Sphaerisporangium krabiense: one gene and its partner. The protein of the gene in region 1 binds, or shares a complex with, the protein of each later gene. Links are inferred from orthologs where the notes say so. Each region holds a gene or a part of one and is shown on either strand. Other genes may lie near its edges.

What was found. Proteins that work in one complex are often made in the same cells at the same time.
Region 2: the proteins of pcrA (region 1) and uvrB are in contact, whole or in part, in a crystal structure (PDB 7EGT), measured with the Thermus thermophilus proteins. The link is inferred for Sphaerisporangium krabiense from one-to-one orthologs. Residues at the interface, in WP_096412145.1 of Thermus thermophilus: His654, Arg656, Phe657, Gln666, Asp668, Glu669, Lys680, Arg681, Leu682, Ser683, Lys685, Tyr686, Ala687; in WP_096411307.1 of Thermus thermophilus: Glu23, Leu25, Arg26, Asp27, Gly28, Glu29, Arg30, Phe31, Arg55, Glu326, Asp327, Phe328, Glu379, Ser382, Gln383, His398, Gly400, Arg401.

The regions. Positions count from the first base shown.
Region 1 is NZ_JACHBR010000001.1:660,144-663,934, forward strand. The notes cover bases 805-3,791. They hold pcrA (DNA helicase PcrA), read right to left. Parts: upstream 3,418-3,791; coding sequence 1,192-3,417; downstream 805-1,191. Other genes in these bases: BJ981_RS02720 (hypothetical protein), read left to right, coding at 805-1,097; BJ981_RS02730 (PIG-L deacetylase family protein), read left to right, coding at 3,622-3,791. In the rest of the region: more of BJ981_RS02720, read left to right, coding at 237-804. UniProt on the Escherichia coli protein: A helicase with DNA-dependent ATPase activity. Unwinds DNA duplexes with 3'-5' polarity. Translocates on single-stranded DNA with 3'-5' polarity. Initiates unwinding more efficiently from a nicked substrate than double-stranded DNA.
Region 2 is NZ_JACHBR010000001.1:5,849,264-5,852,160, reverse strand. It holds uvrB (excinuclease ABC subunit UvrB), read right to left. Parts: upstream 2,557-2,897; coding sequence 445-2,556; downstream 1-444. Other genes in the region: BJ981_RS25570 (hypothetical protein), read left to right, coding at 2,772-2,897. UniProt on the Escherichia coli protein: The UvrABC repair system catalyzes the recognition and processing of DNA lesions. A damage recognition complex composed of 2 UvrA and 2 UvrB subunits scans DNA for abnormalities.

The DNA of each region.
Region 1 (3,791 bases):
GCGACGGCGCCCGCCGCCGGGCCGCACCGGGCCGTCCCGGGCCGCACGGGACGGTGACGGAGGGTCGCGTACCGCATGAGCACCGACACCACGTATGCCGATATATCGGGCGGCGGCTGGTATTTGCACCAAAGGCCCTCTCCACCTGGCAATCCGTGATATCAAGCTGATCTTGCACGGCAAGGAAGCCGGGACCCTCGATCGCAGGAGGGTCACACCATGGGAGGAACCCCTAGATGAGGCGATTGATCGCCCTGACCGCGACCGCGCTGGTCGCCCCCGCGCTGGCTCTCGCCGCGTCGGCCACCGCGCACGCCGCCCCCAAGCCCGCCACGACCAGCCCGCTCGACGCCCTGCGGCAGCAGCTGGCCAAGCGCACCACCGTGCGCATCGACGAGCGCACCGACCTCCGGCTCGGCAGGGCCGCCCTGCGCTACCGGGAGACGGGCGTCGTCCGGTTCGGGACGTCAGGCCCGGACGCCTCCGACACCAAGGTGCGGGTCAGCAACGGCAAGGAGACGCAGTCCGGTCGCCTCATCGCGATCGGCGGCAAGGTGTACTACAAGAGCTCGCCCTTTGACGAGGCGCTGCCCGCGGGCAAGACCTGGGTGAGAACGCCCGGCCTGCCGCGAAACCCCCTGCTGCTGGACGTGCTGCAGCCCCAAACCCTCAAGGCGCTGATCACGCACACGAAGAGCAGGACGCCGGGCGGCGTGGTCGGCGGCACCAGGACCACCCTGCTGCGCGGCAGCATCACGCTGGGCGAGCTGGCCAAGGCCGCGCCGTCGGGCACCATCCCGGTGCTGCTCGACGACAAGGAGAAGGACACCGCGCTGCCGTGGAAGCTGTGGGTCGGCGGCGACCAGCTCCCCCGGCGGTTCGCGTCGGACCTGGCTTTGGGACAGAAGTCCTCGCTCGCCGGTCTGCGGGTCGTGGTCGACGCCCGCTACACCGCCTGGGGCGGGAAGGTGACCATCCAGGCCCCGCCGGCCGACCAGGTCATCGACATGAAGGACCTGAACGATGACGAGGACCTGCCCGAGGCACGGCCCGACCTCATCACCACCATCACCGGCCGGGCGGCCCGCCACGGCTGACCACCCCCCGCCGCCGTCCGTGACGGCGGCGCCCCGAGGGCCCGGCGAGGCACGCTCGCCGGGCCCTCGGCACTCACCGCGCCGTACGCGGCGGCTAGAGCTTCTCGATCGGGGCGTACGCCAGCAGCAGGGTCTTCTCGCCGCCGGAGCCGAAGTCGATCTTCACCTTGGCCTTCTCCGCGACGCCCTCGACCGTGACCACGGTGCCGAGCCCGAAGGCGTCGTGCGTGACACGGTCGCCCGGGCTGAGGTTCGGGATCGACCGCCCGCCGCCGCGCGACGACGTGGCCGCGGGGGCGCGCGTCTCGCGGACGGTCGCCGCCGTCCACGCCGACTTCTGCGGGTCGCTACGCCAGTCGAGCAGGTCGGACGGCACCTCGGCCAGGAAGCGGGACGCCGGGTTGAACGCGGGGGACCCCCACGAGCTGCGCACGGCCGCGCGCGACACGTACAGCCGCTGCTGGGCGCGGGTGATGCCGACGTAGGCGAGGCGGCGTTCCTCCTCCAGCTCGCGCGGCTCGCCGAGGGACCTCATGTGGGGGAAGACGCCGTCCTCCAGGCCGGTGAGGAACACGACCGGGAACTCCAGGCCCTTGGCGGTGTGCAACGTCATCAGCGTGACGACGCCCTGGTGGTCCTCCCCCTCGGGGATCTGGTCGGCGTCGGCGACCAGGGAGACCTGCTCCAGGAAGTCCACGAGCGTGCCCTCGGGGTTGGCCTCCTCGAACTCCTGGGCCACGGAGATCAGCTCGTTGAGGTTCTCCAGCCGGCTCTCGTCCTGCGGGTCGCCGGAGGTCTCCAGCTCGGTGCGGTAGCCGGTGCTCGCCAGGACCTCTTCGGCCAGCTCGGACAGCTTCAGCTCCTTGCCCCGCAGATCTTCCAGCAGGGCGACGAACTCCTTGATGGCGTTGAGGGAGCGCGTGGCCAGCCCCGGCGCCTCCTCCGCCCGGCGCAGGCCCTCCCAGAAGCTGACGCGCTCGCGGGTGGCGAACGCCTCGACCATGGCCTCGGCGCGCTCGCCGATGCCGCGCTTCGGGACGTTGATGACGCGGCGCAGCGAGACGGTGTCGTTGGGGTTGGCCAGCACCCGCAGGTAGGCCAGCAGGTCGCGGACCTCGCGGCGCTCGTAGAACCGCACGCCGCCGACGACCTTGTACGGCAGGCCGGTGCGGATGAAGATCTCTTCGAAGACGCGGGAGGCGGCGTTGGTGCGGTAGAAGACGGCGACCTGGCCGGGCGTGACGTCCTCGTCGTCGGCGAGGCGGTCGACCTCCTGGGCGACGAACATGGCCTCGTCGTGCTCGTTGTCGGCCACATAACCGATGATCTTGGGCCCCGCGCCCTGGTCGGACCAGAGGTTCTTGGGCTTGCGGCTCTCGTTGCGCGAGATCACGGCGTTGGCCGCGGACAGGATCGTCTGGGTGGAGCGGTAGTTCTGCTCCAGCAGGATCGTGCGCGCCTGCGGGTAGTCGCGCTCGAACTCCAGGATGTTGCGGATCGTCGCGCCGCGGAAGGCGTAGATCGACTGGTCGGCGTCGCCCACCACGCACAGCTCGGCGGGCTCCACTCCCCCGCCCTCCGCCACCGGCTCGCCGTCCACGGTGAGGCGCTCGGGCAGGCCGACCAGCTCTCTGATCAGCATGTACTGGGCGTGGTTGGTGTCCTGGTACTCGTCGACCATGACGTGGCGGAAGCGGCGGCGGTAGTGCTCGGCGACGTCCGGGAAGAGCTGGAACAACGTGACCGTCAACATGATCAGGTCGTCGAAGTCCATCGCGTCGGCCTCGGTCAGCCGTCGCTGGTAGGTGGCGTACGCCTGGGCCAGCGTGCGCTCCAGGTGGGTCTGCGCCTTGTCCTTGGCGGTGTCGTAGTCGATCAGCTCGTTCTTGAGGTTGCTGACCTGCGCGGAGAACGAGCGCGGCGGGTAGCGCTTGGGATCGAGCTCCAGCTCGCGGCAGACCATCGCCATCAGGCGCTGGGAGTCGGCCTGGTCGTAGATCGAGAAGCTGGAGGAGAAGCCCAGCCGCTTGGCCTCGCGGCGCAGGATGCGGACGCAGGCGCTGTGGAAGGTCATCACCCACATGGCCCTGGACCGGGGGCCGATGAGGCGGTCCACCCGCTCCTTCATCTCTTTGGCGGCCTTGTTGGTGAAGGTGATCGCCAGGACTTCCTGCGGCTGGACGTGCCGCTCGGACAGCAGGTAGGCGATGCGGTGGGTGAGCACCCGCGTCTTGCCCGAGCCGGCCCCCGCGACGATCAGGAGGGGGCTTCCCTCGTGGACGACGGCGTCGCGCTGCTGCGGGTTGAGCCCGTCCAGCAGGGGATGGTCAACGGCGGGATTCGCGGCACGGGTGGACACCCCCCTAGATTATGGCGACTCACCGACAGTGGACGCCTCTTCGCCCCCCATCCCGCCCCTGTTTCCGCGCCCGATGCGGCCGATCGGCTCAGCACTCCGGCAAGTCACTGGAAATATCAAGTTGCCGTGGTTTGTTCATGGCGCAGTGAACCGAGGAGGAACAGCGTGACCCCACTTGACGACGCCGACGTGAGCACCGTTCTGGTGGTGACCGCGCACCCCGACGACGTGGACTTCGGCGCGGCCGGGACCGTGGCGATGCTCACCGACAAGGGAATCCGGGTCGTGTACTGCATCGTCACCGACGGCGACGCCGGAGGCTTCGATCGCGAGCT
Region 2 (2,897 bases), 5.2 Mb from region 1 along the record:
CCTGGTCGGCACTGGTTGACCTGGGCCGATCTTCACTGATCGGCGCCGGCCGACGGCCACTGGTCGGCTCCGGCCAGTACCGATCGACCTGGGGGCCCGCAGTCCGCCGGAAGGCGTACAGGGGACGTGCGTGCGGCTCCGCCCGGCGTGGGGCCGCCATTGATCCCCGCCGGACTTTTCCGCATGCCCGCCGGTGACCGCCGCCCATGACCCCGCGCATCGGCCGGCGACCACATCTCCGACGAACCGGCGCTTCTTCCGCCGCGTGATCTCCACCCTAACGCCCGGCGACGTCACCGAGAACGTGCGACGTCCCCTACTTCCCCATGACACCGAAGCCGACGCGCCGACCACGCCGCGGAAAAGGGGCAGCTCGACAATGCAGGGAGAGGCATTGTGGACGGCTCCAGCCGGACGGGGCGGTGGAGATGTCCGGCCGGTGGGCTAGTGGACGCCGGCCTCCTGCATGTCTCTGAGTTCTCTCTTGAGTTCCTTGATCTCGTCGCGGAGGCGGGCGGCGACCTCGAACTGGAGGTCGGCGGCGGCGGTGTGCATCTGTTCGGTGAGCGACTGGACCAGCGACTCGAGCTGGGCGCGGGGCATCTCGCCCGCGATGGCCTTGGCGTGCTGGCCGGCCTGGCGGGCGGCGGCCATGCCGGGGACCGGCGCCTTGCCGCGGCTCTGCTGGCGGCCGGCGCCGAGCAGGCGGTCGGTGTCGGCGTCCTCCCTGGCCAGCGAGTCGAGGATGTCGGCGATCTTCTTGCGCAGCGGCTGGGGATCGATGCCGTTGGCCTCGTTGTACGCGACCTGCTTGGTCCTGCGGCGGTTGGTCTCGTCGATCGCGCGCTCCATGGACGGGGTGACGCGGTCGGCGTACATGTGGACCTGGCCGGAGACGTTGCGGGCCGCGCGGCCGATGGTCTGGATCAGGGAGGTCTCGCTGCGCAGGAAGCCCTCCTTGTCGGCGTCGAGGATGGCCACCAGCGACACCTCGGGCAGGTCGAGGCCCTCGCGGAGCAGGTTGATGCCGACCAGGACGTCGAACTCGCCCATGCGCAGCTCGCGGAGCAGCTCGATGCGGCGCAGCGTGTCGACCTCGCTGTGAAGGTAGCGGACGCGGATGCCGAGCTCCAGCAGGTAGTCGGTGAGATCCTCCGCCATCTTCTTGGTGAGGGTGGTCACCAGGACGCGCTCGTCCTTCTCCGCACGCTCGCGGATCTCGTGGACCAGGTCGTCGATCTGCCCCTTGGTCGGCTTGACGACGACCTCGGGGTCGACCAGGCCGGTCGGGCGGATGACCTGCTCGACCACCTCGCCCTTGGCCCGGCCCAGCTCGTAGGGCCCGGGGGTCGCCGAGAGGTAGACGGTCTGGCCGATGCGGTCGAGGAACTCCTCCCACTTGAGCGGCCGGTTGTCCATGGCGGAGGGCAGGCGGAAGCCGTGCTCGACCAGCGTGCGCTTACGCGAGGCGTCGCCCTCGTACATCGCGCCGATCTGGGGGACGGTCTGGTGGGACTCGTCCAGGACGAGCAGGAAGTCCTCGGGGAAGTAGTCGAGCAGGGTGTTGGGCGCGGAACCGGCCTCGCGGCCGTCGATGTGGCGCGAGTAGTTCTCGATGCCGGAGCAGGTGCCGACCTGGCGCATCATCTCGATGTCGTAGGTGGTGCGCATGCGCAGCCGCTGGGCCTCCAGCAGCTTGCCCTGCTTCTCCATGCGGGCCAGGGTGGCGCCGAGCTCGGCCTCGATGTCGCGGATCGCGCGCTCCATGCGCTCGGGGCCGGCGACGTAGTGGGAGGCCGGGAAGATGTACAGCTCGGCGTCCTCGGTGATGACCTCGCCGGTGAGGGGATGCAGGGTGGCGAGCTTCTCGATCTCGTCGCCGAACATCTCGATGCGGACGGCGAGCTCCTCGTACTGCGGGATGACCTCGATCGTGTCGCCGCGCACGCGGAAGGTGCCGCGGGTGAACGCGAGATCGTTGCGGGAGTACTGCATGTCGACGAGGCGGCGCAGGAGCCGGTCGCGCTCGATCTCCTGGCCGACCTTGAGGCGGACCATGCGGTCGACGTATTCCTGCGGGGTGCCGAGGCCGTAGATGCACGAGACGGAGGCGACCACGACGGTGTCGCGGCGGGTGAGCAGCGAGTTGGTCGCCGAGTGGCGCAGACGGTCGACCTCGTCGTTGATCGAGGAGTCCTTCTCGATGTAGGTGTCGGTCTGCGGGACGTACGCCTCGGGCTGGTAGTAGTCGTAGTAGGAGACGAAGTACTCGACGGCGTTGTTGGGCAGCATCTCGCGCAGCTCGTTGGCGAACTGGGCGGCGAGGGTCTTGTTGGGCTGCATCACCAGAGCCGGGCGCTGCAACCGCTCGATGAGCCAGGCCACGGTCGCCGTCTTGCCGGTGCCCGTGGCGCCGAGCAGGACGTTGTCCTTCTCTCCGCCCTTCACGCGGCGCTCCAGCTCGGCGATGGCCGTCGGCTGGTCACCGGACGGGGACATGTCGGTGACGACCTCGAAGGGCGCCACCTTGCGCTGCAAATCAGTTACCGGCCTCACACCTCCATAACCTACGCCGGGCCACCGACATTTCCGCCCGCCCGCCGGACGGCGCCGGGGCGGGACCGCGTGAGGCCGTGGGGAACGCGGCGTGAACAGGTGCCGTCCCGCGCGGCACTGGCCCAGGTTTTGCCTTCTCGTTACCATGACGGCGGGGATATGACGGCGGGGGCTGACTGATCGTCGAGGGCGGGCGCGGTAACGCTGTGGGACGCATGGGGAAGTTCGTCGCGTGGGTGGGCAAGAACGCCGACGGCGTCATCGCCCTCGTCCTGGCGTTGTTCATCGCCTTCCTGGGCCTCACCTCCGACGACGAGATCCTCGGCCAGAGCAAGAGCGAC